DNA from 3 places in the Mesorhizobium sp. M0106 genome. Region 1 is predicted to be linked to each of the others. Evidence: riboswitches for the same ligand, from Rfam matches in the RefSeq annotation. Region 1 holds a riboswitch; each other region holds the start of a gene.
The links. A riboswitch is a leader RNA that binds a small molecule or an ion and turns the genes downstream of it on or off. The one in region 1 is predicted to bind cobalamin.
Positions count from the first base shown of each region.

Region 2: it holds a riboswitch for cobalamin, as region 1 does, so the genes downstream of both, NKJ55_RS11265 (CbtB domain-containing protein) here and metE (5-methyltetrahydropteroyltriglutamate--homocysteine S-methyltransferase) in region 1, are expected to answer to the same signal.
Region 3: it holds a riboswitch for cobalamin, as region 1 does, so the genes downstream of both, NKJ55_RS11640 (DUF1636 family protein) here and metE (5-methyltetrahydropteroyltriglutamate--homocysteine S-methyltransferase) in region 1, are expected to answer to the same signal.

Region 1 is NZ_JAMYUA010000039.1:22,795-32,809, reverse strand. It holds gene metK (methionine adenosyltransferase) at 1-450, shown strand, start outside; gene NKJ55_RS27585 (adenosine kinase) at 562-1,554, shown strand; gene NKJ55_RS27580 (transposase) at 1,587-2,261, opposite strand; gene NKJ55_RS27575 (MFS transporter) at 2,550-2,801, shown strand; gene NKJ55_RS27570 (helix-turn-helix transcriptional regulator) at 2,863-3,696, shown strand; gene NKJ55_RS27565 (hypothetical protein) at 4,014-4,265, opposite strand; cobalamin riboswitch at 4,817-5,017, shown strand; gene metE (5-methyltetrahydropteroyltriglutamate--homocysteine S-methyltransferase) at 5,113-7,458, shown strand; gene NKJ55_RS27555 (FMN-binding negative transcriptional regulator) at 7,557-7,775, opposite strand; gene NKJ55_RS27550 (dihydrodipicolinate synthase family protein) at 7,810-8,712, opposite strand; gene NKJ55_RS27545 (trans-sulfuration enzyme family protein) at 8,765-9,997, opposite strand.
Region 2 is NZ_JAMYUA010000009.1:103-10,117, reverse strand. It holds gene NKJ55_RS11310 (cyclic nucleotide-gated potassium channel) at 1-683, shown strand, start outside; gene NKJ55_RS11305 (phosphatase PAP2 family protein) at 1,010-1,921, opposite strand; gene NKJ55_RS11300 (ArsR/SmtB family transcription factor) at 2,268-2,585, shown strand; gene NKJ55_RS11295 (SRPBCC family protein) at 2,582-3,064, shown strand; gene mgtE (magnesium transporter) at 3,397-4,794, shown strand; gene NKJ55_RS11285 (MerR family transcriptional regulator) at 4,934-5,320, shown strand; gene NKJ55_RS11280 (methyltransferase family protein) at 5,339-5,845, opposite strand; gene NKJ55_RS11275 (heparan-alpha-glucosaminide N-acetyltransferase) at 5,862-6,860, opposite strand; gene NKJ55_RS11270 (SRPBCC family protein) at 7,079-7,246, opposite strand; cobalamin riboswitch at 7,594-7,791, shown strand; gene NKJ55_RS11265 (CbtB domain-containing protein) at 7,828-8,007, shown strand; gene NKJ55_RS11260 (CbtA family protein) at 8,023-8,805, shown strand; gene cobU (bifunctional adenosylcobinamide kinase/adenosylcobinamide-phosphate guanylyltransferase) at 8,798-9,319, shown strand; gene cobO (cob(I)yrinic acid a,c-diamide adenosyltransferase) at 9,321-9,938, shown strand.
Region 3 is NZ_JAMYUA010000009.1:74,610-84,624, reverse strand. It holds gene NKJ55_RS11665 (precorrin-2 C(20)-methyltransferase) at 1-432, opposite strand, end outside; gene NKJ55_RS11660 (precorrin-8X methylmutase) at 429-1,076, opposite strand; gene cobG (precorrin-3B synthase) at 1,073-2,542, opposite strand; gene cobN (cobaltochelatase subunit CobN) at 2,539-6,075, opposite strand; gene cobW (cobalamin biosynthesis protein CobW) at 6,094-7,134, opposite strand; gene NKJ55_RS11640 (DUF1636 family protein) at 7,131-7,565, opposite strand; cobalamin riboswitch at 7,604-7,807, opposite strand; gene NKJ55_RS11635 (winged helix-turn-helix domain-containing protein) at 7,837-9,036, opposite strand; gene NKJ55_RS11630 (NADH-quinone oxidoreductase subunit A) at 9,372-9,737, shown strand; gene NKJ55_RS11625 (NuoB/complex I 20 kDa subunit family protein) at 9,728-10,015, shown strand, end outside.

The DNA of each region.
Region 1 (10,015 bases):
TGCGGTCTCACTGGACGCAAGATCATCGTCGATTCGTATGGTGGGATGGGTCGTCACGGCGGCGGCGCTTTTTCGGGCAAGGACCCGTCCAAGGTTGACCGCTCAGCTGCCTATGCGGCCCGGTATGTCGCAAAGAATATCGTCGCTAGCGGACTTGCGGACGTCTGCGAGGTGCAGCTTGCTTACGCAATCGGCGTGGCCAGTCCGGTTTCTGTCATGGTCAACACGTTCGGGACAGCGAGGGTTGAGGAAAGAAGGATCGAGCGCCTCATTCTTGAGTTGTTTGATCTCAGACCGAAGGGCATTATCAAGATGCTTGATCTCTTACGCCCTATATACCGCAAGACCGCGACCTATGGCCATTTCGGCCGTGAAGAGCCTGACTTCACCTGGGAGAAGACAGACAGGGCCGACGAATTGCGTCGCGAGGCAGGACTTGCCGCCCCGTGAGGGGCTGGCGCTGAACGGATTGGCAAGCGGAAAGGCCATTCCCACTGGCCAGACCCGCCCGCGGCCGGCATGCCAGAAAGCCGGTGGGTTTTTTGGCGGAGACATGAATTGATGCCGGACTATGACGTGCTTTGTATCGGAAATGCCATCGTCGACATCATCGCCCAGTGCGACGAGGCGTTCCTGGAGACGAACGGCATCATCAAGGGCGCAATGAATTTGATCGACACGAGGCGCGCCGAACTGCTCTACAGCCGCATGGGTCCGGCCATCGAAGCCTCGGGCGGCAGCGCCGGCAACACGGCGGCGGGCGTGGCCAGCTTCGGCGGCCGCGCCGCCTTCTTCGGCAAGGTCTCTAACGACGCGCTCGGCGAAATCTACGCGCATGACATCCATGCCCAGGGTGTCGCCTTCGACACCAGGCCGCTTAACGGCGAACCTCCGACGGCGCGCTCGATGATCTTCGTCACGCCGGACGGCGAGCGCTCGATGAACACCTATCTCGGCGCCTGCGTCGAGCTCGGCCCGGAAGACGTCGAGGCCGACAAGGCGTCGGGCGCCGCGGTCACCTATTTCGAGGGCTATCTGTGGGACCCGCCGCGCGCCAAGGAGGCGATCAGGCAGACGGCTAAGCTCGCCCACGCCGCCGGGCGCGAAGTGTCGATGACATTGTCGGACTCGTTCTGCGTCGACCGCTACCGCGACGAGTTCCTCGATCTGATGCGCTCCGGCACCGTCGACATCGTCTTTGCCAACAGCCACGAGATCAAGTCGCTCTACCAGACCGCGTCTTTCGACGAGGCGCTGGCGCTTATCCGCAAGGATTGCAAGATCGCCGCCGTCACCCGTTCGGAAAAGGGCTCGGTCATCGTGCGCGGCGACGAGACGGTCACCATCGAAGCCACCAGGATCCGCGAGCTGGTCGACACGACAGGCGCCGGCGACCTCTACGCCGCCGGCTTCCTCTACGGCTACACGCAAGGCCGCAGCCTGAAGCAGTGCGGCGATCTCGGCTCGCTGGCGGCCGGGCTGGTCATCCAGCAGATCGGCCCAAGGCCAAGGCAGAATCTGCGCCGAGAGGCCGAGCAGGCGGTATTGCTGTAGGTGGGGAGCCAAGAACCAGCTGCCCACCCTTCTTAATCCAGCCCGAGCCTTTTCTTCAGTTCCGCATTCTCCTTGCGGAGACGATCGGCAAGCAGGCTCTTTAGCCGCTTGTTTTCTTCCTCGAGCGCGACGAGATCCTTCAGCCCGTCACTGTCCGCCGCCGGCGCCGCCGCCTTCTTCCAAAGATAATATGTCTGTTCCGAGATGCCGGCTTGCTTCACCGCACTCTTGAGAGTAGCGCCGCCGCCGATCGAGGTCTCGATCTGCGCCAGCTTCTGGGCACGATCCTTCGCGGAGTAGCTCTTTCGGCCTGTTCGCGCTGACGGCGGTGCTTCAGTGGCCGCGGATATCGGCTTGGCGCCGTTCTTGCGGGCAGGCGAGCTCGCCTCAGCTTCTGGCTTCCTCGACCGCCGCGCTCTCGCCTTCGGTTTTGGCGTTTCCGTTTTGTCTGCCGGTTCGCTAACTACTGCTGACCCGGTTTCCAGGGGATTGGCCATGAAATGCTCCACTCGCGGTTCGTGCAACGGTTCAGCATCAAGGACCACTACAGTAGAGTCAACAAGCTGACGATTTAACGGCTCGACTTCCTTTGTTGTCTCGGCCATCGCCGCGGCGATGTCGAAATTGCCCCAGATGGAACGTGCGGATTTTTGATAATTGCGCTTTTGTTTGACTTCCACGGTGAATGGTCGCGTCTGCCGCCTCATAGTTCCTTCCTGAATAGGAGAATGAAGTCGCCGCTCGAATTTTTGGCGCTTCCTGCTTAGCGCGGAGCATTATCGTATAGCCGCTCAACGGGCAAGTGAGGCCGGTCTTCGATGGCTGACCCATCTGGGGGATTTGAGCGGCTTCGCGCGTCCTGCGCATGCCTGTAAGGCCGCCAAGTTTTCTGGGTTAGCAGGCGCGCACTGTGGCAGCTTGGCTTGTACGGCGAGGCCATGGTTGAGTGAGGCGAAATAAATCCAGCCCCGCGGTCAATCCCGAGGCTTCCCACAATGGCGAAGAGAACATCTTCACTCGTTCCTTTTGAGCACAAGACCTTCCGTTCGCTATGGTCGACTGCACTCATTTCGAACCTTGGCACCCCAGTGGAAGGTGCGGCGGCAGCTTGGCTGATGACGAGCATCGCAGCAGTAATTTTTGATCGCCCATTCGTGCTGTGTACCAGCCCTGTGTCTTGCGCAAGTGGTCACGAACGGCTGCCGGAGCCTCGAAGACGCCCTAAAAACACATGCTGCGATTTTTGAACACGCTTGACGTGTTGATTAATTCATCCACAATGCGTGTGTTGAACACGCGAGGTGAGTTATGAACATGAAAGAGCTTAGGGTTCGACTGGGCATGACTCAAAAAGATTTGGCAGAGCAGATGGCAACGACGCAACAGACTGTGGCCCGTTGGGAAACAGGCAAAACGCAGTTGAACGTCGAGCAGATCAAGGACCTTTGTCTCACGTTGAAATGCACGGTCGAGGAGCTGCTGGGCTGGAAGATTGATGTCGAGGAGTGGCGCACGAGCCCGTTTGCAATTGCCGATGCCGAAACGCGATACGGCACGCTCAGAATCAAGACGACTATTGGCAGCCGCCAATATCCTATCGATGAAAAGGCGCGTGAATCGATTTTACGTCAGTTGAAGGAACTTCATAATCTGCGTAGAAATAACACAAGCAGGCCATGGCTGTATTGTTGGAGCCTTGACAACAAAATACTCTTGATAAATCCGCAATATGTCCGCACCATTGAGCTTATCGGTGACGATGTAGAGGAGATGCCAGAGTATTATCATCCAGAAATCTATCGGGCTTTGGATGACTGGGATAAAGGTGAGGTTTCAGGAAAGCTGAAGAAAGAATGCGATGCCATCATCGCAGAGATGGGTGATCAGGAAGCCGTGCGCATGGCCTCCTATGTTCGCGTCACATATGACGACGGAGAAGATGAGTGGAACTTCTTGGATGAAGAAACCGCTACGACTTTCTTCGGATTGGAAGCTGCGACCTTTGACGTTCCCCAGTGTAGTTTCGCCGAAGTGGAGGAAGAAGGTTACTACCGAGCGCGATACGCCAACCTTGATCGCGTCGCGGTGATGGAGGTTCCAAGCGACCGTTATCACAGATTGACCGCGCCCGAGGAAGCTTAGAACCATCCGCGAAGGGCGCATGTTACATCTCGACCTTGCGTGGTGCGTTTTCAGTACGAGATGACGTTAAGCGTAGGTAGTGGCAGGTAAGAGTGCTCGACCAGAAGCTCAACTGCCTCCTCAATATCGCTGCCGATGTGCCGCAGGACACGTCCACGGGAGCGTGGATAGGCGTGAAGTTCCTGCACTCCACGGTCCGCTCTCCCATCGCCGGTGTGTGCCCGACGCCATCTTGTGGACGAGCTTGGCCGCCTGCACCCGGTTGTATTCCGGCTTGCGGTCCGCCTGGGCGGTCCGCCGCGATGGCTATCTCCATGTCAATCGGCGCCGAACTTTGACTGCCCGCTGCTTTTGATGAATTTGGCGAGGTCCCGCGCATAATCACTCTTGGTCTTCTCCTTGAGGCCCTGTGTCGCGAACTTGTGGTCCAGCAGGGCAAACAGGTCCAAGTCCCCCTCCCGTGGCGCTGGCTTGCCCTCACCGCCCTCGGCTTCCAATTGGGGAACCGCTTCTGCGCGCTGCACCGTGGCGATTGTCCGCCCAAGACGCATTACAAGATCGAACGCCAAACCGTGCGCGTGCACGACGATTTGCCGCTCAGGCCTCATTTGGACAGGACTTGAGCTGGCCCGGTGGTTTGAGCCGGGTTACCTTGAGCCGGTGGGCTGCGAACAAGCAGTTCGAGACATTGGCCTCGATCACTTCGCAACAGGCCGCTGCGCCGGGCCTCGGGGTGCTCCCCCCGAAATCGTTGTGTCGTATCACCGAGGGCATCACGGCCAACAGTTTCCACATGGGCAACAGCCTCGCCATTGAGCCGGATGTGGTCGCGAGCAGATCACCAACGAAGCGGTCGGAAGCTCGGAGCCGAAGTTCGACGCCGAGGTGGCGTTCGCATGATGCGGGAAGCAGCACCACGGCGCTTGCCGGTAGTTTGCCGCCGGCAGCCGACGAACTCCTATCCTCCTGGACCGCTGTGCGTTATTGCTTTGATTTACCGGCCGCTCAAGGCTTCCACAGTTTTCGCTTTCGAGGCGACCTTTGGAACATGCCAACGGAAATTTAACATAACGACATAAACATTTCTTTATGCGGCGTTGACAAAGAAGCGAACTGCTGTAATTGTCTCCCGCGTCGTGGTTCTCCGTACGGCGCTGCCGCAGCGGAGCTAAGAGGGAAGCCGGTGCGATGCCGGCGCTGCCCCCGCAACTGTTAGCGGCGAGCCAACCCCACTCATGTCACTGAGGCGAATAGCCTTGGGAAGACGGGTAGAGGCTATGACCCCGCGAGCCAGGAGACCTGCCACGGCGAATTACGTCCACGGGCGGGGTGTCTCGGTGGCCGCTGCAGCCTGGCGTTCGTGCCGGCCTGCTAGCGCCTTCCTTGTCACCGACGCCCCAACCATCGGGGTCTGGCATGACTGTCTCTCAGCAAATTCCTGTAGCAACGCTCGGCGTGCCCCGCTTCGGTCGTCGGCGAGAACTGAAATTCGCGCTTGAAAGCTACTGGTCCGGAAAATCGTCCGCTGCCGACCTTCTCACGACCGCGAAGGCGCTCCGTGCCGCTAGCTGGGAGGAGCAGCACGATCGCGGCGTGTCGAAAATCCCGTCGAACGACTTCTCGCTCTACGACCATGTGCTCGACACCGCAGCCATGGTCGGCGCCGTTCCATCCCGTTACGGCTGGAATAGCGGCGAGGTTCCACTTGACATCTACGTCGCAATGGCGCGCGGCAACCAAGGTCAGACGGAGGATTGTGGGCACGGTGGTCACCAGCATGCGGCTCATCGGCCTGGCGTAACCGCGATGGAAATGACCAAGTGGTTTGACACCAACTATCACTACATTGTGCCGGAACTCAACGATGATCAGACGTTCGCACTCTCGTCGACGAAACCGGTCGATTACTTCATCGAGGCTAAAGCTCTCGGCGTTCACACACGCCCCGTCATCCTTGGACCGATCACCTTCCTCAAGCTGGCGAAATCGCCTGCCGAAGGATTCGATCCCATCGCGCTCCTGCCGCGGCTGCTGCCCGTCTACGAGCAACTCCTGCAGAGGCTGAAGCTGTCTGGAGCCGACTGGGTGCAGATCGATGAGCCAGCGCTTGTCCTCGATCTGAACCCGAACGAACGAGCTGCGTTCGAATTCGCCTATGGCCAGCTGTCGAAAGCCGCGCCCGAGCTGAAGATCATGCTGGCTACCTATTTCGGGCCGCTGGGAGACAATCTCGAAACCGCGGTTTCTCTGCCTCTGGCCGGGCTGCATATTGATCTCGTGCGCGCTCCCGAGCAGCTGGAAACGGTGGGTCGGCTCGCACCGAAGGATCTGGTGCTCTCGCTTGGCTTGATCGATGGCCGCAACGTCTGGCGTGCGAACCTGCCCGCCATTCTCGACCGCATCAAACCGATCGTCGCCGGCTGGCCCTTGGACCGCGTCGAGATCGCGCCTTCTTGCTCGATGCTGCATGTGCCGATCGACCTCCGCATGGAGACGGAACTCGACGCGGACATCAGGTCGTGGCTCGCCTTCGCGGCCCAGAAGACCGACGAGTTGGTGTTGCTTGCCCGGGCCCTGTCCCAAGGCAGGGATGCGGTGGCAGGCGCGTTGAAAGCGTCTGCCGAGGCTGCCGCCACTCGCGTGACATCCACGAAGATCCATGACCCGCTGGTTGAGGGGCGGATCGCCAGCATTGACGACAGCATGAAGCGACGAGAGAGCGCTTTTGCCGAGCGCTCCAGAGTCCAGGCCGGCACGCTCGGGCTGCCGCCGTTCCCGACGACGACCATCGGGTCCTTCCCGCAGACGCCGCAGGTACGCAGGGCGCGGGCCGCTCATGCGAAGGACCAGCTGAGCTATGTCGACTACGAGACCTTCCTGAAGAAGGAGATCGAGGCTGCAATTCGCTGGCAGGAAGAGATCGGGCTGGACGTGCTGGTGCACGGTGAGTTCGAACGAAACGACATGGTACAGCATTTCGGCGAGCAGCTGTCCGGCTTCGCCTTCACTCAGCATGCCTGGGTGCAGAGCTATGGGTCGCGTTACGTGCGCCCCCCCATCATCTTCGGCGACGTATGGAGGCCCAATCCGATGACGCTGCGCTGGTGGCAATTCGCCCAGTCGCTTACGGAAAACCCTGTGAAGGGAATGCTCACAGGCCCAGTGACCATTCTCAACTGGTCTTTTGTTCGCGACGACGTACCCCGCTCCGAGGCATGCCGCCAGATCGCGCTTGCGATCCGCGACGAAGTGACGGATCTCGAATGGTCCGGCGCAAGGATGATCCAGATCGATGAGGCCGCGTTTCGTGAAGGATTGCCACTGCGCAAGTCTGACTGGAAAGACTATCTCGACTGGGCTGTCGAATGCTTCCGGATCGCCTCAACGGGTGTAAAGGACGCGACTCAAATCCATACCCACATGTGCTATTCGGAGTTCAACGAGATCATCGACGCGATCGCTGAAATGGATGCGGATGTCATTTCGATTGAGACGTCGCGCTCGAAAATGGAACTGCTGGACGCCTTCACGAGCTCCAAATATCCGAATGAAATCGGGCCCGGAGTCTACGACATTCACTCACCACGGGTCCCGGAAGTCGGCGAGATTTCGGATCTCGTCATGCTTGCCCGCGAGCGACTGTCCGATGCCCAACTGTGGGTAAACCCGGACTGTGGCCTCAAAACACGCAAATGGGAGGAGGTCCGCCCTGCCCTCATGAACATGGTTGCTGCAGCACGCGCGCTCCGGGAGAAAGTGTAGGCCGGAAGGTTTCCTGGTTGCTCACCATGTGGTGAGTTAGCGGCTGCCGCATGTGGGCCGTGAATGTGCCAAAACGCGATCACATCCTTTGAAATAAGTCACTCGAGCGAGAAAGTGCACTTTCCTTCGGCACGTGTACTAATCGCGCAGGAATAAAGGGAACCGTTTTCTCCCTGTGACGTGTCGAGTTCGAAGGGGATGTGATTGGCGTCGAGACCGCTCCGGCCATGGGTTATCAGCATGCCAAGTGCGCTGTTCTCGATCAGTTCGTAAAGGACTTCTCGGCTCGGTTCATCGAAATGCGCGGGTACATACATGACAGGTTCCTTCACTGGCCGCCGGGTTCGCTGTTCACCGGTTGACATCCGATGGCAAGCGTTCCAACGCGGCGGCGATCTGGCGCTTCGCTGCTGAGGGCAGAGGCAGGATGGGACGCGGGGGGTCGGCACGGCAAATGTCGAGCAATTCGGCAAGTGCATAGACGACGCGAAGGCTCGAGAACTCCTTGAAGAGGCTCCAGAGCGGCGCAAGCGTGGCATCGATCCGTCGCGCTTCGGCCGCATCGCCCTGTTGCGCCGCCGTGACGATCTTCACGCAGACCTCGGGCAGGATGCCGGCGAGGACGCTGTACCATGTGTCGGCGCCGGCGATCAGGGCCTCTGCAGCGTTCCAGTCGCCGCTGTAGCCGATCGAGAACCCTTCCGGCACAGTGCGCCTCTGGTCGGCCAGATGGCTCTTGATCGCATCGCCCTTGTCTGTCGGATTCTTGATAGCGACAATCCCACCCACCTTTGCCAGGCGGCTGACGAGTGCTGGGGTGAAATGAAAATGCGTCGTTCCTGGATTGTCGTAGACGACGATCGGCAGGCCGCTCTCGCACGCCACCGTCGAGAAATGTTCGAACACCTCGTCCTCAGTGAGCGGGGTGTAGGAGGCGGCGGCAAGCAGCCCCGCGGCAGCTCCAAGGGCCTTGGCGTCCTGCGCGAACCTCACTGCTTCATCGGTGCGCAACGCGCCCACACCCACCACGACCGGCGTTCGCCCGGCGATTTCGTCCAAGGTCTCGGCGAGCGTCCGTCGCCGTTCCTCGCGCGACAGATACATGTAGGTGCCGGTGCTGCCGAGAAGACCGATGGAGTCGACCTGAGCGGCGCAAAGCCGAGCAATCAGCCTGCGCAGAGCAACGGTATCGACGCGGCCGTCACGATCGGCGGGCGTGATGGGAAACGCGGAAAGACCGCTCAGGAATGCCATGGCAAGGCTCCAGGTTTGTGCGTGAGCGCAGGACTGGCCGGACGACAGGTCATCACAAGGCGTCCAGAGCCCGCCGCAGGTCGGCGATTAGGTCATCGGCGTCTTCAAGACCCACCGAGAGACGCATGAGGTCCTCGCCGACTCCATCGGCCAGATGCGCATCCTTGCGGATCGGCTGACGAGCACGGGTCAGGCTTGCCGGATGATAGATGAGGCTGTCGGCATCGCCGAGGCTGACAGCCCGGGTGATCAGGTTGAGCCGGTCCATCATCCGCCGCGCGCCCTCGAACCCAGCGTGGAGGCCAAAGGCCAACATGCCCGACCCTTGGGACATCTGCTTTCGCGCCGTCACCTGATCAGGGTGCGAGTCGAGGAAGGGATAACTCACCCATGCCACCGCCGGGTGCGCCTCGAGCGCCTGAGCCACCGCAAGGGCCGTGGCGCTGTGCCGTTCCATGCGCAGCGTGAGCGTCTTCAGACCGCGCAGGATCAGGAAGGCTGACATGGGCGAGAGCGCTGCGCCGGTGATGTAGCGCAGGCCCGTTTCGTGCAGCGTGCGGAGCGTTTGCGCGTCGCCGAGAATCGCCCCACCAAGGGCATCGCCGTGCCCATTGATGTATTTGGTCAGCGAGTGGAGCACGAGGTCTGCCCCATGTTCGAGCGGCCGCTGGAGCGCGGGCGAGGCGAAGGTGCTGTCGACTGCAACCTTTACACCGCGCGCGTGGGCGCGCTCGGCAATGGCAGCGATGTCGAGGATGCGGCTCAGCGGATTCACCGGCGTCTCGAAGAAAACAAGCCGGGTCCGCTCGGTGATCGCGGCATCGAGATTGTGAGGATCGGACAGGTCGACCGCGACGACCTTGATGCCGAAGCGGGGGACCGCCTGTTCGACCATGGCAAGCGTGTTCGCATAAAGCGTCCTGTGGACGATGAGTTCATCGCCTTGGGACAGGAGCGACAGGATCAGCGTCCCGAAAGCCGCCATCCCCGAGGCAACGACCAGACCTGCCTCGGCTCCTTCCAGATTGGCGAGCCGTTGCTCGAGGATCTCCGTCGTCGGATTGTATTCGCGCGCATAGAGCCTTCCGCCAAGCGCGGCGGCGGCCTCGTTCGCTGCCACGCTTTCGAATCCATAGGTCGAGGTCAAGAAGACTGGCGGCTGAACGGCATTGGAAAAGCCGGCCGGATCGTAGCCATGATGGATCGCCCGAGTGGCGAATCCGGGACCGGTGTCGTGGAGCGACCGCGTGAGAGCATCGGTTTCGGATTGATAGGAGCGGGTCATTCGGCCTCTAGATCTTTC
Region 2 (10,015 bases), on a different contig from region 1:
TGATCGGCGTCGCCACCGTCTTCGGCATCGTTCTTTTCGGTTTTGCGCTCGCAGCCTATGTCATCGAGCGCGACGTCCAACCGCAACAGTTCGGCAGCATCCCCCAGGCAATGTGGTGGGCGGTGGTCACGCTGTCCACCACCGGCTATGGCGACGCTATTCCGGAAAGCTTCGCCGGCCGCGTCCTTGCCGGGGCGGTCATGATGAGTGGCATCGGCATCTTCGCGCTCTGGGCTGGCATTCTTGCCACCGGCTTTTATCAAGAAGTCCGTCGCGAGGATTTCGTCCGCAATTGGCAATTGGTCGCCGCCGTGCCGTTGTTTCAGAAGCTCGGCCCGGCCACACTAGTCGAGATCGTGCGCGCATTACGACCTCGCATCGTGCCGGCGGGCGCTGTGATCTGCCGCAATGGCGAGACCGGTGACCAGATGTTCTTCGTCGTGGAGGGGCGCGTCAGCGTCGCGACGCCGAACCCGGTGGATCTGGGCCCTGGCGCCTTCTTCGGCGAGATGGCGCTGATCACCGGCGAACCGCGCTCGGCGACCGTCAGCGCCACAACGGTGGTCTCACTCCTGTCGCTACACTCGGCGGATTTCCAGATGCTGTGCAGCAGCAGCCCGGAGATCGCAGAAACCATCCGCAAGACCGCGCTCGAGCGGCGCGGCGCGGCAGCTAAGGGTTGACCGTACTAGGTGTTCGTCAGAGGAGGATGTGATGGCAAGGCTGCCAGCTGCCTGCCGATGGTGGCTGGCTGGAACTACATGCTTTGCCGCTGCCGACCCATCCTCAATACAAATCGCCACGGAATCGTAGAAAAATGCTTTAAAATCAACGCGGCATCTCGACCGCACCATTAAATTCGAAAGCGGAATCTCTTGCCCGTTGAATTCGAGCACGGCAGGGAGCGTCCTTGTCGGGGCACGTGCTTTTTGCCTGATTGCGGTCGCGAGTTTGGCTTATGCGAAGTGGCCATCGGCGGGCATGGCCATCTATCGACAAGCGCACATAACTATTCGCGCACCAGGCGTCCGGTCGCCCACCAGATCACCGACACAACAACGATCGATGCGTAGCCGTCCACGGCATAGTGCCAGCCAGTGAACACCGATCCGTACAGGATCAGGGCTGCAAAGGTCCAACCCAGAACGCCAAGCCAGCGATTGATCGATGACAGCAAATAGGCGTTCAATGCGGCAAAGGCGACATGCATGCTTGGCATGGCCGAGATGCCGCCGCCAAGACTTGGCCGGCCGCTTTGGTAAGCCATCAGGAGATATGCCGCGGGTTCCCGCACCATGTAACTGTGGTCCAGCCTGTCCAGGGCCGCATTCAATCCGTGGAAGCGATCCACGCCGACAAAGTGGTGGTAGTAAACCGGTCCGACCGATGCCAGCGCCAGGGCCAAGACCGTTCCGAGGACGGACAACGTCAGCGCTGCTGCGCAGAGATAGCGGATGCGGGCAATCTCGTCCGACCAGAGCGACACGAAAAGGATGGTGCCGAACCACTGGTAAAACCAAATGACTTCGTAGCTGTTGAAGACGACGAACGACCAATTGTTGCCGTCGAGCTTATGGACGATCTCCCATGGCGGCATCCCGTGCAGCCATTCATCAGCGTCGGCCAACCAGTTGTCGGCATAGTATGGGACGACGGACGGGATGGCGATCTTGTAGGTAGAGAACGCGGTCAAGCTGGCAAAGAAGAACAGCAGCACCAGCAGGCAACCGCGCCAGCGCCCTTGAACCAAATCCAGTGCGTAGCGAACCGGTTGCCGCCGGCCATGGATTAGCGCGGTACAGCAGACGCCACCGATAAACAACACCGGAATGCCAACAAGAAATTTGTGAGAATAGATTAAGGCTGACGTATAGAATACTTCTGGATATAGTGCAGATGCGCCTAAAACGTATGTCGCCATGAACAAGGAGAGGCGCGATTGCCATAGGGCGGAGGGCCTGTAGCGAGAGGCTTCCGTGGTTAGGGCCAAACCAATTTACCCGTTCTTAACGTTTCGCCGGAGAGACACATACACCGATAAGGTAAAAACCTTGCCGCCAGGTTTACTTTTCCCCGGTGGTCGACATTTGCCGGCCGGCCCGCATGCGGTGGATCGATTCCCTGAGCAGTCTTGCATCCGCATCGCTGTCCATGCCCCCGCGTGAAGGAATTGCCCCGGAGCCTCGGGGCCGAGCCGGCCGGTTGCTTGAACACGGGCCCGCCACGCCCTCGGTTGACTTATCATAAGTTTTAGCTTATCATAAGTCATGATTTATGATTATGCAGGAATGGTGGCCTTGGCCGATCCGACGCGCCGCAAGGTGTTCGAGCTCATCGCCGATCGGCCACGCTCGGTCATAGATCTGACGCGAGTGCTTCCGGTCTCGCAGCCGGCGGTATCGCAGCACCTCAAGGTCTTGAAGGAAGCCCGGCTGGTCCGCGCAGAGCCGAAAGGTGCCAGCAACATCTATCATCTCGACCCGCATGGGCTCGGCGAGATGCGCGCCTGGCTCGACCGCATGTGGGGCGATGCGCTCGACGCCTTCAAACGGGAAGTCGACAACAGCAAGGAGAACAGGAAATGACGACCATGATCAAGCCCGCGCCGGTCAGGAAGTCGGTGACGGTGGAGGTGCCGCTCGACAAGGCATTCGATATGTTCACCACAGGATTCGGGCGCTGGTGGCCGGCTTCGCACTCGATCGGCAAATCCGCCCTGACGACCGCGGTGATCGAACCGAAAGCCGGCGGCCGCTGGTACGAGATCGGCGAGGATGGGTCACAATGCGATTGGGGCGAGGTTCTCGCCTGGGATCCGCCGTCAAGGCTGACGCTCGCCTGGCGCATTGGAGCCGGCTGGCGCTACGATCCGGCATTGCTGACCGAAGTCGAGATCCGCTTTGTCGCGCTTGGCGAGAACGCGACGCGTGTGGAACTCGAGCACAGGCTTCTGGAGAACATGGGCGAAACCGCAGAGGCGATGCGCGAGGCCTTCGAATCCGAGGGTGGCTGGAGCGGTCTCCTGGACCGCTATGCGGCTGAGGCCAAGCGCCACGCCGCCTGATCGGGAAGCCTTCCAGTCCAATACCAGCGAGGCCCTCGCACTGTCGGCCTCGCCGTTTTGAATCAGTGTCGATCTGCCCATCTGGTTGACCGGGTCGGGGAGATACGCTGCCCTTTACCTGCCGCCGCGAAGGTTTGCAGCGCCGCAGGTTTGTAGAACGTCCTCTCCTCCTACCATCCGGTATGCGCCGCGTCGTTTGGACGCGCGAACGGCGCTGTAGCAATTTGTCGTTGTGCATGGTCCTTTCGCAAAATCGATTCCGATTGTCAGGGTCATGCGTTAGACCTGACAGGCACCTTATCCGGAAATCCGATGGCGGGAGGGACGAACAGATGACCGGCGCCAGGGCGGCCGAGGAGCGCCGCGCCGACATCTATGACGAGGACGGCGTCATCCTGTCGTCGTTCCTCGCCCAGATCGGTGCCGCGATCGCCGATCGCGATACACTGACGCTGAAGCGCGAAGTCGACGATCTGCACCAGTCGGAACTCGGCCACCTGCTCGAGGCCCTGCACCCGGAACAGCGACGCGCGCTGGTCGAATTGCTGGGCAAGGATTTCGATTTTTCCGCGCTGACCGAGGTTGACGAGGCGATCCGCCGCGACATCGTCGACAGTCTGCCCAATGCGCAGATCGCCCAGGCGGTGCAGGAGCTCGATTCCGACGACGCCGTTTACATTCTCGAGGACCTCGACCAGGAGGACCAGGACGAGATCCTGTCGCAGCTGCCGTTCACCGAGCGGATCAGGCTGCGGCGTTCGCTCGACTATCCCGAAGAGACCGCCGGCCGCCGCATGCAGACCGAGTTCGTCGCGGTGCCGCCGTTCTGGACGATCGGCCAGACCATCGACTACATGCGCGAGGACAACAATCTTCCCGACCGTTTCAGCCAGATCTTCGTCATCGATCCGAGCTTCAAGCTGCTCGGCGCCATCGACCTCGACCAGATCCTGCGTACCAAGCGCTCGGTCAAAGTCGAAGAGGTCATGCATGAGACCAGGCATGCCATCCCGGCCACCATGGACCAGGAGGAGGCGGCACGCGAATTCGAACAATACGATCTTCTGTCCGCCGCCGTCGTCGACGAGAACGAGCGGCTGGTCGGCGTGCTGACCATCGACGACGTCGTCGACGTCATCCAGCAGGAGGCCGAGGAAGATCTGCTGCGCATGGGCGGCGTCGGCGACGAAGAACTCTCGGACAGCATCTTTTCGACCTCGCGCTCGCGCGTGCCGTGGCTGCTGGTCAATCTTTTGACGGCTTTCCTGGCGGCCTCGGTGATCGGCCTGTTCGACCGCACCATCGAGCATATCGTGGCGCTGGCGGTGCTGATGCCGATCGTCGCCGGCATGGGCGGCAATGCCGGCTCGCAGACCATGACGGTCACGGTGCGGGCGCTGGCGACCAGGGACCTCGACATCTACAATGCCGGCCGCATCATCCGCCGCGAAATCGGGGTGGGCTTCATCAACGGCATCATTTTTGCCATCCTGATCGGCCTCGTCGCTGCTGCCTGGTTCCACGATCGCAATCTCGGCGGCATCATTGCGGCTGCGATGATCATCAATATGTTCGTGGCGGCTCTGGCGGGCATCCTTATCCCGCTGCTGCTCGACCGCTTCAAGATCGATCCGGCTGTGGCTTCGGCGGTTTTCGTCACCACGGTCACCGATGTCGTCGGTTTCTTTGCCTTTCTCGGGCTCGCCACATGGTGGTTCGGCGTGCGCTGAACGTCACCTCAATTGACTTTTACGTAAATGCCATGCGAGGCTTTGAAAGGTGCCTTGTCCGCCGATTCTGGTACGCGCCTGGGCGCTGGCGGCGCCGGCCAGTTGGAACTCGCGGCGTGGCCGGGGCATTGGAGTGACGATGCGGGAATATTATTCGATCACGGAGCTGACCCGCGAATTCGACGTGTCGACGCGGACGTTGCGCTTCTACGAGGACGAAGGGCTGGTGCAGCCGGTAAGACGCGGCCGCACGCGGCTGTTCCGTCCGTCGGACCGGCATCTCATCCGCCAGATCATGCGGGGAAAAAGGCTCGGCTTCTCGATCAACGAGATCCGCGAGATCATCCAGATGTACAGGGAGCCGCCCGGCGAGGTAGGCCAGCTCAAGCTGATGATCAAACGCATCGAGGAAAAGCGCGAGGATCTTCGCCAGAAACGCCGCGACCTCGAAGAGACCCTGGCAGAGCTCGACCAGGCCGAGGAATCCTGTGTCGAGCGGCTGGTGGAGCTCGGCGTCACCACCTAAGCCGGTGTCAGCCTCGGCTCAAATCCAGCGCCGCACCCTTTTGGCGTAGTCCCGGTATTTCTTGCCGAATTTGGCCGTCAGCACCTTCTCCTCGCTCTCGATCGTCAGCTTCTGCGTCAGGAACGCCGCGATGACTGCCAGCGGCAGGAACCAGGCGATCCCAGTGACAAAGGCGAGGCTGACCAGCAGCAGCGTGTTGGCGAGGTAGATCGGGTTGCGGCTGACGGCGAAGGGTCCGGTGGTCACCAGATGGTCAGGCACGCCGTTCGGGTTGAGCGTCGTCTTGGCGCGGATCATGGTGCGGATTGCCGTGAACCAGAGCGCGGCAACCGCCACCAACCCCACAAGGCCGGCGGCGAACAGGATGTCGCCGAGAAGATCGCCGATCCACGGCAGCGGATAGAACAGCCCTAGCGCGACGCTGACGATGATGGCGGCGACATAGATCAGCGGCGGCCATGGGATGTGCCCCAGCTTCGGCTGCCCAGGATTTTGCTGCACGGGTTTCGGGTGACTGTCGCTCATTATTGTCCTCCCTCGATTAGCGCGTTCCCGGTTCCGCCGCCTCGGTTTGGGCGGTGCAGGTGCCGGCGAGCTCGCCAATATGCGCCTTCCACTCCGGGGACTGGTCGTTGCTGTAGAGCCGGTCAAGCGAGGCTTCGCCCTGGAGAGTGTCCAGCATGCAGGCACAATAGCTGGAGCAGAACTCGGTGTCGCGTGCCTGCTCGCAGGATATCTGGCAGGATTTCAGAAAACGCACCTCCCTGGTTTCGGCCTGCGCCGGCATGAATTGCGAAAACAGCCAGACCGAGCCGATCAGCACCGGCTGATGGATCAAATAGAAGGCAAGGCTGTGCCGGCCGATGAAGACCAGCGGATTTGCCCAGCGGCCAGGCGCCAAGGCCGACAGCCGCGTCAGCGCGCCGGAGGTGGTGGCGAGCTTGGTAACCGCGATGCCGGCAAGTACGGCGCCGAACCAGGGCAGCAGTGGAACGTAGTCGTTGGAGCGCGGGTTGGTCGCCGACAGGCCGACCCACCACAAAGCCGGATGATCGAAAAGCTCAGATCGCAGGTAGAAAGGCGCGGCAATAGCGAGGGCCGCCACGGCAAGCGTCAGTAGCGCCGGGAGGCGCAGGAACGCCAGGCCGAGCAGGCTGGCGAGCGCGATCTCGTGCAATATGCCGAAGAAGATGAAGCCGTCGGGCGTGGCGATGCGGGTGACCAGCGATATTGTGAGCGCTGCCCCGGCAACCATGGCGAAGCGCTTCCAGAAGCCGGTCCAGCGGATTTTCTTGCCATGGGCGAGATAGAGGCTGATGCCGACCAGGAACAGGAAGCTCGAGGCGATGCAGCGCGCGTAGATTTTCCACCAGCCGAAGGCGGTGAGGCCGGGATCGGTGTAGCCGAAGAATTCGAGGTCCCAGGTGAAATGATAGCTCGCCATGGCAAGCAAAGCGATGCCGCGTGCAATGTCGATAGCGGCGATGCGCTTCGACTTCGGTTGATCCTGAACGGCTGCGCTCGGCGTGTCGATGCTCATGGTCTCGCTGTCTTGGTTCAGCCCCGGCAAGACGACTATCACGGTTGCCACCGTCAAAAGAAGCAGGGCCTTGCGTCGTGTTGGCGCCGGTCGGCATCAGAGCTGCTTTAGGCCAGAGCCGGAAAGCCTTTGGCCGGCGTGCTGGCGTTTTTCGGACTGGGCGCTGTTTTCGCGACGCTCGGCCTGCTGGCGGTGGCCTGCGGCTTCGTCACCTGGCGCTATCTGCCCAAATCGCTTTGATGTGTGAGCGCCGCATGGCGCTCGCGCACCCAGTTGTGGAAGCGGTGCAAGTCGTATTCCTCGGGCATCAGTACGCCGGCCTTGTGGCGCATCGAGCGCAGGCCCATCTGGTTGACCTCGCAGATATCAGCATCCTCCTCCAGCACCTGGGTACCGAACGCGACGATGTTGTCGATATCGGCGGCCGGATCGGCGAGCGCTTCGCGTCGCGGCAGACGAGCAGCCAGTTGCGATACCAGATGGCCTCGAGATCGCGCTGATAGGCTGCGATGTCCCAATAGGCTGTTTGACGGCAGCGTCGGCTCGGGCCGCGTCAGGCCGTTGTAGGGATCGCTTGTTCGGGCTGGGTTGCATGCCGGCTTCCTCCCCACCGCCAGCCGACACCCGGCTGCGAAAATTGTCAATCGCGGCGCCGGTCTGCGAACTTGGCGAGGCGGCGCATTCGCCACACGATCCGGCGGAATTTGGTTTGCCGGGCGCGGCGATTCTGCCTATAGTCGCTGATGTCGTCGGTTCCGTTTGGAACCAAGAGGGAATGCGGTGCGGGCGAAATTGTTTGCCCAATGCCGCGGCTGCCCCCGCAACTGTGTGCGGTAGTCCTCTCCATATGCCACTGAAGGTTCGCCTTCGGGAAGGTGGGGAAGGGCGCTGATCCGCGAGCCAGGAGACCTGCCGGCGACAGGAAACTGACTTCTATGCCCTCGGGTGGAGGGCGAAAGGACAAGACATGAATACCGCTTCCGTTTCGCTCGGCGCTTCCGCCTCCTCGCAGTCGCGTCTCATGCAACTGGCGCTTGCTGCATTCCTCGGCATTTTCGTCATGGGCTTTGTCGGCTTCTCGCATATCGATGCGGTCCACAATGCCGCGCACGACTATCGCCATTCGATGGGCTTTCCCTGCCACTAACAAGGGGCTGACATCATGACACTGTTTCGCAACGTCGTGTTCATCGCGGCGATCGCAGGGCTTGTGGCCGGCGTGGCTCTCGCCTGCATGCAAGCCTATGCCACGGTGCCGCTCATCCTGAAGGCGGAAGTCTACGAACAGGCCGGCGGCGGCCATGACCATGCCGCGGCACCTGCGACACCGGCTGAAAACGCTGCGGGCACGACGGCTATGAGCAGCGCCGCGCCGGCACCGGCTGAAGCAATGGCTCCGGCGGAAGACGAAGGCTGGGCGCCGGCGGACGTTTTCGAACGCTTCGGCTTCAGCGTCGTTGCCAATATCGTCACCGGCATCGGCTTTGCGCTGGTCCTGGTTGCGGTTTCGGAATTCGCCGGCGGCATCGGCAATTGGCGCCAGGGCCTGTTCTGGGGGCTGGCCGGCTTTGCCGCGTTCACGCTGGCGCCGGGCCTCGGCCTGCCGCCGGAACTGCCGGCGATGCCGGCGGCCGACCTTGTCCAACGCCAGATCTGGTGGTGGGCAACAGTGCTGGCGACAGCGGCCGGTCTCGGCCTTATCGTCTTCCGCAGATCGCTGCCGCTGGTGGCTCTTGCCGTGGCGTTGATCGTTGCGCCGCATATCGTCGGCGCGCCGCAGCCCGATAGCTTCGAAACGGCGATCCCGGAAGGCCTGCACCACCAGTTCGTGGTGGCGGTGACGCTGACCAATCTGGTGTTCTGGCTGGTGCTCGGCGCGGTCGTCGGCGTGGTGCGCGGACGCTTCACGGGCACGGCGACCAGCCTGCGCGACAGCTTTGCCTGACCGCGCTGCCGGGGCACTCCCCGGGGCCATCGGGGGGGCGCGCTCCGGAATGCGCGCGCATGCCGAGAGGCTGGTAACGGCCTGTCCGGCGCCGTGGAGCTATATTGCCACCGCGCAGGCCTATGACGAGGAGATGCGCCAGCGCATCGCGCTGCACCGCTCGCGGCGCGGCGCCGGCTGGACGACCATCGATGCGCCGCTCGACCTTGCCGGCGCGATCGGAGCGCTGCCTGACAGCCAGCCGGTGCTGATCGACTGCCTGACGCTGTGGCTGACCAACCATATGCTGGCCGACCATGATGTCGAGGCCGAATGCCGGAGGCTGGCCGATGTGTTGTCGCGGCCGCGTGGGCCGTGGTTCGTGGTGTCCAACGAGGTCGGCCAGGGCATCGTGCCGGACAATGCGCTGGCAAGACGGTTTCGCGACGCCGCCGGTCGGTTGAATCAGGATGTCGCGGCTGTTGCCAGCACCGTGCTTTTGATGGTGGCGGGGCTGCCGCTCAAGGTGAAATGACATGGCTGATACTGTCGATCCCAAGGACGAAGAACGCCACCGCGCCAAGATGGCCAAGCGCAAGGCGGTGCAGGACGCCGAGGTCGCGGCCAAGACGGTCGAGAAGGGGCTGCTGATCGTCAACACCGGACCGGGCAAGGGCAAGACCACGGCCGCCTTTGGGCTGGCGCTCAGGATGCTCGGCTATGGCAAGCGCGTCGGCGTCGTTCAGTTCATCAAGGGCAAGTGGCATACCGGCGAGAAAGACGCCTTTGCCGCCTTCGGCGACCGTGTCGTCTGGCACGCCATGGGCGAGGGCTTTACCTGGGAGACACAGGACCTGAAGCGCGACATCGCGGCGGCCGAGGCTGCCTGGGCGAAAGCGCTGGAGCTGATGGCCAAGCCGTCGATCAGCCTCGTGGTGCTCGACGAGCTGAACATCGCGCTGCGTTACGACTATCTCGACGTCGAAAAGGTGGTAGCGGCGCTGAAGGCGCGTCGCGAAGGCCTGCATGTCGTCGTCACCGGCCGCAACGCCAAACCGGTATTGGTCGAGGCGGCCGATCTGGTCACCGAGATGGGCGTGACCAAGCACCACTTCTCCGCCGGCGTGAAGGCGCAGCAGGGCATCGAGTTCTGAGAGGGTTGCTGGGGAGGCAGAGGCGCGGTGTCTCGACCTCTCAAGATTTGGGTTCCTCGCCCGCCGCGAAGCGGGGG
Region 3 (10,015 bases), on a different contig from region 1:
GCAGCCGGACATGGCGGTGACGCCGGGAATGACTTCGCTCGGAAAGCGGTGCGCCAGCCGGACATGAAGATGCATGTAGGAGCCGTAGAAAAGCGGGTCGCCCTCCGAGAGCACCGCGACCATCCTGCCGGCGCTGAGGTGCTCGGCGACCTTTTCGGCCGATTGCTCATAGAAATCGGTGATCTGCGAGCGGTAATCGCTGTGATCCTTGTCGATTTCGGTCGTCACCGGATAGAGCAGCGGCAGTTCAATCAAATCGGGGCGAAAATGGGTTTCGACGATGGCCCGGGCGTTGCTGTTGTTGCCGCGCTTGGCGAAATGCGCGACGACATCGGCCTCGGCCAGCGCGCGCACTGCCTTCAGCGTCAAGAGTTCCGGGTCGCCAGGACCGGTGCCGACGCCGACAAGCCTGCCTTTTGCAATCGCATTCATAGGCCCGGCCTCGCCAATGCATTGAGGGCGGCGGCGGTCATGGCGCTGCCGCCCAGCCGGCCGCGCACGATGGCGTAAGGCACGCCATAGGAATTTTCGGCCAGCGCATCCTTCGATTCAGCGGCGCCGACAAACCCGACCGGCATGCCGATGATCGCCGCCGGCTTCGGGGCGCCGTCGCGCAGCTTTTCCAGCAGATAGAAAAGGGCTGTCGGCGCATTGCCGATGGCGACGACCGAACCGGCCATGCGCTCGCCCCACAGGTCGATCGCCGCGGCCGAGCGGGTGTTGCCGATCTTTTTCGCGATGTCGGCTGTCCGCGGATCGCGCAGCGTACAGATCACCTCGTTGCCGGCCGGAAGCCGGGCGCGCGTGACGCCGTGCGAGACCATCTGCGCGTCGCAGAAGATCGGCGCGCCGGCCCCCAACGCCGTGCGCGCGGCGGCGACGAAATCGCTCGAGAAAACGAAATGTCGCGCTGCCTCGACCTGGCCGCAGGCGTGGATCATGCGGATAGCGATTTCGGCCTCGGCTTCGGAAAAGCGCGACAGGTCGGCCTCGGCGCGGATGATGGCGAAGGAGCGCTCGTAGATCGCCGTGCCGTCATGGATGTAGTCGTAGGCGTTCTGGGCGGGCATGCTCATTCCTGTCGGTAGATTTCGGTGATGCCGGCCGCGCCGAGCCTTGCCAGGCAGGCGGCAGCGGTTTCGCCGGGATGTCGTGCGCTGCGGATCACCGCTGCAACGCGGCCGATGCCGTGCGCGGCGTCGTAGCCCGGCCTGTATCCGGCGGGCAATGCCTTTGCCGTCCCGTCCACGACAAGTCCGGCTCCGTTTTCGCCACCGACCAGGGTCAGCGCCGCCGGACCGGGATGGGCACAGCCCTTGGCGCAGCCGGAGATGTGCAGCGTTAAGGAGGAATCGAGGATATCGCGGTTTTCCACGGCGATGGTCTCGGCGATGTCGCGGGTGGCGATGCGGCCGGAGGCGCAGGCGGGTGCGCCGGGGCAGGCGGCGATCCTGGTGCTCGGATCGGCTGCGTCGGTGACAAAGCCGAGGGCTGCGGCTGCGTCTTGAAGGGACGAGCAGGCGGCTGGCGCAAGGCCGAGGAAAAGCAGCGCGCGCTGCGGCGCCGGGCGGACTTCGGTCGCGCCGAGGGCGAGGGCACTCCGCACGAGAGTGACGATGTGGTCCGCCGGCATGCTGCCGAAGGGCAGACCGATGCCGAGGGCGGCACTGCCGGCTGCCAGATCGAAAACTCCGATGGGCCGGCGATCCTTCGCGCCCCCCTCTGTCCTGCCGGACATCTCCCCCTCTAGGGGGGAGATTGCGCCTTCGTCTCCGCTTTCGCCAATCGCCGAAGGTGCTGGGGGGAAGCCGCCGGCGAAGCTGCCGATCTCCCCCCTTGTGGGGGAGATGTCCGGCAGGACAGAGGGGGGCGCGAAGGATCGCCAACTTGCGAGAGATCTCAGCTGCCTCGCCGTCAAATCCCGCGCATGGGCATCGCGGCCCTTTTCGGCAACCATCCTGAGAATGGCGACGGCGATGTCACAAGCCGCATCTTCCTCGGACATCGCCAGCGGCGTGGCACCCTGCGCATCTCCGGCGAGCGATACCCGCCACTTAATTCCGTCGGCGGCCCGCACCCCGACCAGCCTGACATCGGCCGTAACCGCATCCATTGTCAGCTGCCCGCCGCCGTCGACGATCACCGAAACCTTCGGGCCAAGGCGTTGCGTAACACCGGCGTCCTCAATTGCCGCCCGAATCCGCTCCGCCATCGGGCGCGGGTCGGCTATCTCCTCCAGGTCGAGCCCAGCCAGCGGGCCGGTCTCTACCGGCACGCCGGTGCGCACCGCGATGCCCAGCGCATCGACCTCCATCGCCAGCAGCCGCGCGCTTGCCGGCGTCAGGCCGCGGATCTGCAGGCTGCCGCGGGCGGTCACTTCCATGATGCCGTTGCCATGGCGCAAGGCGGATTCGCAGAGTCCGATCAACGATTTCGGCAACAGTCCTCCAGCGACCGGATTGAGCCGCACCAGCAGCCCGTCGCCGGTCTGCATCGGCGCCGACAAAGCGGGGCAGGCGCCACGGCGCGAGAGAGCGTTCATGCCGCCACTCCCAGAGCTTGCGCTTCGGCAATCAGTGCGGCGAGATCGTCATCGATGGAATTGCGCAGCGGATGCCAGAGCCCGCGCCGCCGTGCCGAGAGAAAACGCTCGGCGATGACTTTTGCGGCTGAAGGGTTTTCGCGCAGGATGAAGGCGCGGACCACGGGGTCGCCGAGATAGGCGTCGTGCACGGCCTCGATAAGCGTGCCCGATATGGCATGGGTAGTCTCAGCAAAGCCGACAAGCCGGTCGACCGTCTCGGCGAATTCCGAGGCGCCGCGCGGGCCATGACGCATCTGGCCGGCGATGAAGCGCGGATTGACGGCGCGTGCCCGCACGACGCGCGACACGGCCTCACTGATAGAGCGCGGCTTCGGTCTTTGCGGGTCCGTGGTGTCGAGCACGATTACGTCGGCGTTTTTGCCGAGCGCGGCAAGTGCTGCCGAAAAGCCGCCGATGAAGGCGACGTCGGCCGAGCCTTCGAGGATGTCGCGGCCGGGGTCGTCGCCGGTATGAACCAGAAGGTCGGCCTCGGCGAGGCGATCCTCGAACGCGCCGGGCGCCGAAATGCCTTTGCCCTCGGAGCCGCCATAGGCGTGCGAGGTGGCGCCGAGATAGGTGCGGCCGATCTCTTCGCGCGCGGCCCAGTCGCCGCTCGACAACAAGTCCTCGACGCCCGCGCCGTAAGTGCCCGGCGAGGTGCCGAAAATGCGCGGGCTGATCTTGCCGTCGATGCGGGTCCTAGCGGCGAGCGGGTTTTCCGAATCGTCCTCGTCGCGGGTCGCCACCGCGTTGGCCGCGGCGTCGATCAGCGCGATCTGGGTCGGGAACATGTCGCGGAACAGGCCCGATATGCGCCAGGTGACATCGATGCGCGGACGGCCGAGTGTTGCCGGCGGCAGCACGTCTATGCCGGTGATGCGGCCGGTGGCGGAATCCCATTGCGGCCGGCAGCCCATCAGCGCCAGGCCTTGCGCGATCTCCTCACCGCCGGTGCGCAGCGAGGCCGAGCCCCACAGGTCGATGACCAGCGAGCGCGGCCAGTCGCCATGCGATTGCATGTGGCTGCGGACCACTTCTTCCGCTGCCACCTTGCCCAGATCATAGGCGGTCGGCGTCGGCATGGTGCGTGGGTCGGCGGTGAACAGATTGCGGCCGGTCGGCAGAACATCGCGCCGACCCCGTGCCGGTGCACCGGCGGGACCGGCAGCGACGTGGCGGCCGTCGAGGGCGGCAAGCAGCGCGGTTTTTTCAGCTGCCGCACTTTGCCGGCGCAACGGATCGGTTTCGCCTTCGGGCGAGCGGCCGTAAATGTGCAGGCCGTCCTTGATGGCGAAATCCTTGAGATCGCAGAGCCAGGCGTCGATGCGGCGCAAAGCCTCGTCGGCTGCGTCGGTCCTGGCGACGCCTGCCTCTGAGGCGAGGCCGGTCTTTTCCGCCGTCTCGACGATCAGCTTCGCCAGGCGGTCGCGGCGGCGGCGGTCGAGCCCGTCGGCCTGGGCATATTCGTCAACCAGTCGTTCAAGCCTGTGCTGGTTTTCGTCCAGCCCGGCGCCGGTCAGCGGCGGCGGCAGATGGCCGAGCGTGACGGCGGCAATGCGCCGCTTGGCCTGCGCTGCCTCTCCCGGGTTGGAGACGATGAAGGGATAGATTACGGGCAGGAGACCGGTGACTATCTCGGGAAAGCAGTTTTCGCTGAGCGCCACGGTCTTGCCGGGCAGCCACTCCAGCGTGCCGTGGGCGCCGACATGGACAATTGCATGGATGCCGAGCGACTTGCGCAGCCAGAGGCCAAAGGCGACCAGCGCATGGCGCGGCGGCAGCGTCGGGTCGTGATAGTCGGCGCGGCGGTCGGCTGAGCGCCCGCGGTCAGGTGCGAGTGCCACGGTGACGTTGCCGAAGGTGGCTGCGCGGAAGGCGAATTTTGCGGCGGCAGGCGCTTGAACACCCCCCTCTGTCCTGCCGGACATCTCCGGCAGGACAGAGGGGGGTGCCTCGCACAAACTTGTCTCATCTGCCGCATTCCCCCAAGCCGCCTCTACCGCAGCGATTGCCGCTGCAGGCAATTCCTTCGAAAAGGTCTGATAGTCGTGTAGGGCCAACCCTTGGCTGTCCTTTTCCAACGCATCCAGCAACTCGCGCGGCGTTTGCGGAATCCTTTCAACGGCGTAGCCCTGTTCGCTCAGGTCGTGCAGCATTGCCAGCACGCTGGACGGCACGTCGAGACCAACCGCGTAGCCGGTGCGACCGGGGGCGCTCGGATAGTCGGGGATCAGGATGGCGAGTTTGCGCTCCGCACGCGGCGTCCGCTGCAGGCGCACGAAGGCCTCGACACGGTTCGCCACTTGCGCCACGCGGTCGGGCTCAGGCCGGTTGGCGAAGGCGCGGAAGGCCAGCGCCGGGTCGGTTTCGCTTTCGCCCTTGAATGAAATGGCGCCGGCCAGAATGCGGCCGTCGAGCTCGGGCAGGACGACATGCATGGCAAGGTCGGCGGGCGCCAGGCCGCGCTGATTGGTTTGCCAGATGTCGCGGCGGGTGGTCGCGACGATGACCTGGAACACCGGCACGCCGGCGCGGTCGAACAGGGTTTCAACGCCCGGCTCGGCACCCGAGGCGAAAGCCGTCGCAGTGATGATTGCGGCAGGCTTCAGGGTCGCGAGCGCGGTTTCGACAAAGGCGAGCGAGGCCGGGTCCTTGAGGCTGGAGACGAACATAGGCACGGGAGCCATGCCGCGGTGGCGCAGGGCTTCGAAAAGCGCGTCGATGGGCGCGACATCGGCGGCGAGCAGCATCGAACGGTAGAAGAGAATTGGCACGACGTCCCCCTGCCCCCCGAGGGGAGGGTGGCCCGCAGGGCCGGGTGGGGTCGTCACGGCAGTGCGCGACGCTTTGTGTAGGCGCGCTTCGGAGAGGACCCCACCCCCGGCCTGGGGCGGGACCCTCCCCTCGAGGGGGAGGGGGACGCCGCGTTCTACGACCCCCAGTCCCGGCTCGTAAAATCCCGCCTTTGGCATGCTAACAGGTTCGGCTACCGCCGCACCCGATCCAGCGAGACTTGCCAGCCTCTGCACCAGCGCCGTCATATTTGCCGGCCCGCCCTCGCGGAAATAGCCAAGCAGGGCGTCCAACTCCTCGCGCGGCAGCGTCGAGCATTCGATCAGTCGCAAATCCTCGTCGTGGCTCTCGCCCGGTAGCAGCGCCAGCTTGATACCGCGATTTCGCGCGATAACGGCGAGCTGGTCGCAGCCATAGCGCCACCAGTCATAGCCGCCGAGGATGCGGACCAGAATGACCTTGGCGTGGCGGGCGACGCTGTCGATCCACAGGTCGACGGACATCGGATGGCGCAGGTCGCGCAAGGCGGCGAGCCGCATCGACGGCAGGCGGTGCGCATCTGCCTTCCACGCCGCCGCCAGCCCGGCCAGGTCGCTGTCGGTGAAGGACAGCGCCACGACATCCGCAGGCGTTTGCCTGAGATCGACAGGCTCGGCGAGATCGTCGAGCGAGGCGGATGTGGTGGTGAGGATGTGCATCGCGGCTCGTACCTGGGGTCAGCCGGCGAGGATACGCTCGATGGCCGGGCGGTTCAGCCCTTTCAGGCCGATGACGACCAGGCGCGAGCGGCGGTCGTCGTCAGCGGTCCAGGCGCGGTCGTAATAGTGGTTGACGCGCGGACCGACGGCCTGCAGCAGGAGCCGCATCGGCTTGCCGCCGACTTCGACGAAACCCTTGACGCGCAACACGTTTTCTTCCTCCGCCGCCGTGGCGACCCGTTGTGCGAGCTCGTCCGGGTTGGACACGGACGCGATGTCGATGACGAACGAGTCAAAATCGTCATGTTCGTGGTCGAGCTCGTCGTCGTGGTGGGTCTTGCGGTTCTCGATGTCGTCCTCGACGGCGAGGCCGAGGCCGAGCAGCACCGACGGGTCGACCTTGCCTTGCGAAGTCGGTACGATCTTCACCGCCCGCGCAACGTGCTTGCCGATGACGGCATTGGCACGGGCCGCGCCGGCTGCGTCCATCAGGTCGCTCTTCGACAGGATGATCAGGTCGGCGCAGGCGAGCTGGTCTTCGAACACTTCCTCGACCGGATCGTCATGGTCGAGCGTCTCGTCCTGCGCGCGCTGCGCCTGCAGGGCGTCCATGTCGTTGGCTACGCGGCCATCAGCCAGCGCCGGTCCGTCGACCACGGCAATGACGCCGTCCACCGTCACGCGGCTTTTCACCGACGGCCACTGGAAGGCCTGGACCAGCGGCTTGGGCAAAGCGAGGCCGGATGTCTCGATCAGGATGTGGTCGACCCTCGGCGTCAGCGACAGGATCTGGTCCAGCGCCGGGACGAAATCATCGGCGACGGTGCAGCAGATGCAACCATTGGCCAGCTCGACGATGTTTTCCTCGGGGCAGGTGTCGATGGCGCAGCCCTTCAGGATCTCGCCGTCGATGCCGATGTCGCCGAACTCGTTGACGATGATGGCCAGCCGCTTGCCTTTGGCGTTTTCGAGCAAATGGCGGATCAATGTCGTCTTGCCGGCGCCGAGAAATCCGGTGACCACGGTGCAGGGAACGCGCGAAAGGGAGGCAGCGGTCATATCAAGTCCTTCAGAAGGTCAAGGGGAGGGATGCGGGCAACGAGGCCGCGCTTTAGGCAATCGGGACGGCCGCGCCATGGAATGAGCCCATCCGTCGAGGTGGCGAACAGCTTTGCCCCGGTGACGAGATCGGCGCCGCTGGTCGTGGTCAGATCACCGAAGACGTAGCTCCAGCAGCCGTCGCGCAGCATGGCCGCGCTGAGCCGGCGCTTGCAATTGCCGAGGCATTCGACGGTGCGGATTTTGATGTTTTCGCTGGAAGCGGCGCGGCGCGTGTCCTCTGCGAGCAGTTCGCCGGCGCGCGCATGAGCGTCCGAACCGGTCTCGTCACGGCAGGACGAGCAGACGATGACGGTAACGCCGGCCGGGGAATCACCATGGCCGGACAATAAATCCGCTGTCTCAGCCGGAAAACTGCTGTCGCGTTCCAAATCAGGCTCCTTGCCCGGAAAACCCGCCAGGCGATCGGATTCTTATGTCCTAGACGGCAGGTCTCCTGGCTCGCGGGTCATCGCCTGGGTGCCGCCTTCCCGGGAATATCCCAGTGGTTTTCGGCCGAGGCTCGTCGCTTACAGTTGCGGGGACAGCCGCGGATTTGAAATCGAGATTTCGCACCGCATTCCCTCTTGGCCCCTGCCGTTGCGGGCAGGGGACCGTCTGGAACGGATTTAGGCTTGTGGAGGCAGTCGTGTCAACGCACGTCTATGCCGCGGCGATATCCGCGAGCGGCCGGCCGAGGTCGCCGGCAGCGGTCACCTCGATGCGTTCCAGGCCGAGCCAGCCCTGCATCTGCTTCAATTCTTCGAAAAGCTCGGCAGCGGTTTGTGGCGGGGCGCCGGGCTCCGCATAGGCGGCATGGACGCGCAATACGCCGGCCGGACGGTCGGCCCTGAGGTCGACGCGCCCGACGATGCTGTCGCCGAGCAGGAATGGCAGCACATAATAGCCATACCGGCGCTTTTCGGCCGGCGTGTAGATCTCGATGCGGTAGTGGAAGTCGAACAAGCGCTCGGTGCGCGACCGCTCGAAGACGACGGGATCGAACGGCGCGAGCAAGGCGCGCGCCTCGATCCTGCGCGGCAAACGGGCGTCGTTGTGGAGATAGGCTGTTTTGCTCCAGCCTTCGACGCTCACCGGCAACAGGTCGCCGGCCTCGACCAACTCCTCGATGCGGCCCTTGATGTCGGCGGGCGAGAGCCGGAAATAGTCGCGCAGGTCTCCTGCCGTGGCGATGCCGTGGGCGCGGGCCGAGATGCGCAGCAATTCGCGGTGAGCATCCTCGGGACAGGGAACCGGTAGCGCGAGTACCGCCGGCGGCAGCACGCGCTCCGGCAGATCGTAGAACCGCTCGAAGCCGCGGCGATGCGCCGTGGTGATGCGGCCGGCCCAGAACAGCCACTCGAAGGCATGCTTGGCATGGCTCCAGCCCCACCAGCCGCCCGAACCCTTCTGGCCTTCGAAAGCCGACGCCGCGATCGGGCCTCGTTCGGCGACCTCGCGATAGATGTCTTCGATATAGGCGGCGTGCTCGCGGCCCCATTTGGCCAGTCCGCTGTACATTTCGTCGCCGCGTTCGGCCCGCTGCATGCGCCAGCGCATCAGCGGATAGGTCTCGACCGGCAAGAACGAGGCTTCATGCGCCCAATACTCGAAGACCATGCGCTTGCGCGTGACGGCGGCGTTGTCGAGCAACGCCAGCTTGTAAGGGCCAAGCCGCGAATAAAGCGGCATATAGTGGGCGCGCACCACGGCGCTGACGGAATCGATCTGCAGCAGGCCGGTACGGGCAAGCACGCGGGCCAGATGCCGGCGGTCAGGCGTGCCGGTGGGGCGCGGGTCATTGAATCCCTGTGCCGCCAGCGCAATGCGGCGGGCCATGGCAAGCGAGATTTTTTCCTTCATGAAGGCGGCATCCGGACGATTTTGGACAGAGAAAATGACCTGCGATTCCGTGCCATGCTAGCAGGGTTTTGGCGGCATCCATGTCAGGAGAGAAAAGTGGAGTAAAAAGTGAAGGAAATCCAACAGGAGCGGATCGGACCAGTTTTCCCGGATATGCCGTCCAGCACCGCGATTTGAACAAGGTTTGACTTGCTTCGCCGAAAGCGCTGCGCTAACCCTCGCCGCGTTGCAGCATAGAGCCCCCTTAAAACGGTTCAGTGGTTAAACTGTCACGCTTCCGCAAGTGGGTCCGGTGCTGTAATCAGAGTGGATTGGCCGCAACGGAAAGCTGCAGAATGAACGCATTGTTGAGTTCGTACCTGCCCATCGTCCTGTTCATCGGCGTGGCGCTGGTCGTCGGACTGGCGCTGCTCGCCGCACCCTTCCTGGTGGCCTATCGCAACCCCGATCCGGAAAAGCTTTCGGCCTATGAGTGCGGCTTCAACTCGTTCGACGACGCCCGCATGAAATTCGACATTCGCTTCTACCTGGTGTCGATCCTGTTCATCATCTTCGATCTGGAGGTGGCCTTCCTGTTTCCGTGGGCGGTGTCGTTCAGCCAGATCGGCATGCTCGGTTTCTGGTCGATGATGGTGTTTTTGGCGGTGCTGACCATCGGCTTTGCCTATGAATGGAAAAAAGGAGCGCTGGAATGGGATTGAACGACAGTTCCGGCACGCTCGTCGCGCCGAAGCCCAAGGGCCTCATCGACCCCAACACCGGCAGGCCGGTGGGGGAGGATGATCCGTTCTTCCTGGAGATCAACAACGAGCTCGCCGACAAGGGTTTTCTCGTCACCTCGACCGAGGCGCTGATCACCTGGGCGCGCAGTGGCTCGCTGATGTTCATGACGTTTGGCCTCGCCTGCTGCGCCGTCGAGATGATCCATACGTCGATGCCGCGCTATGACTCGGAGAGGTTCGGTGTCGCGCCGCGCGCG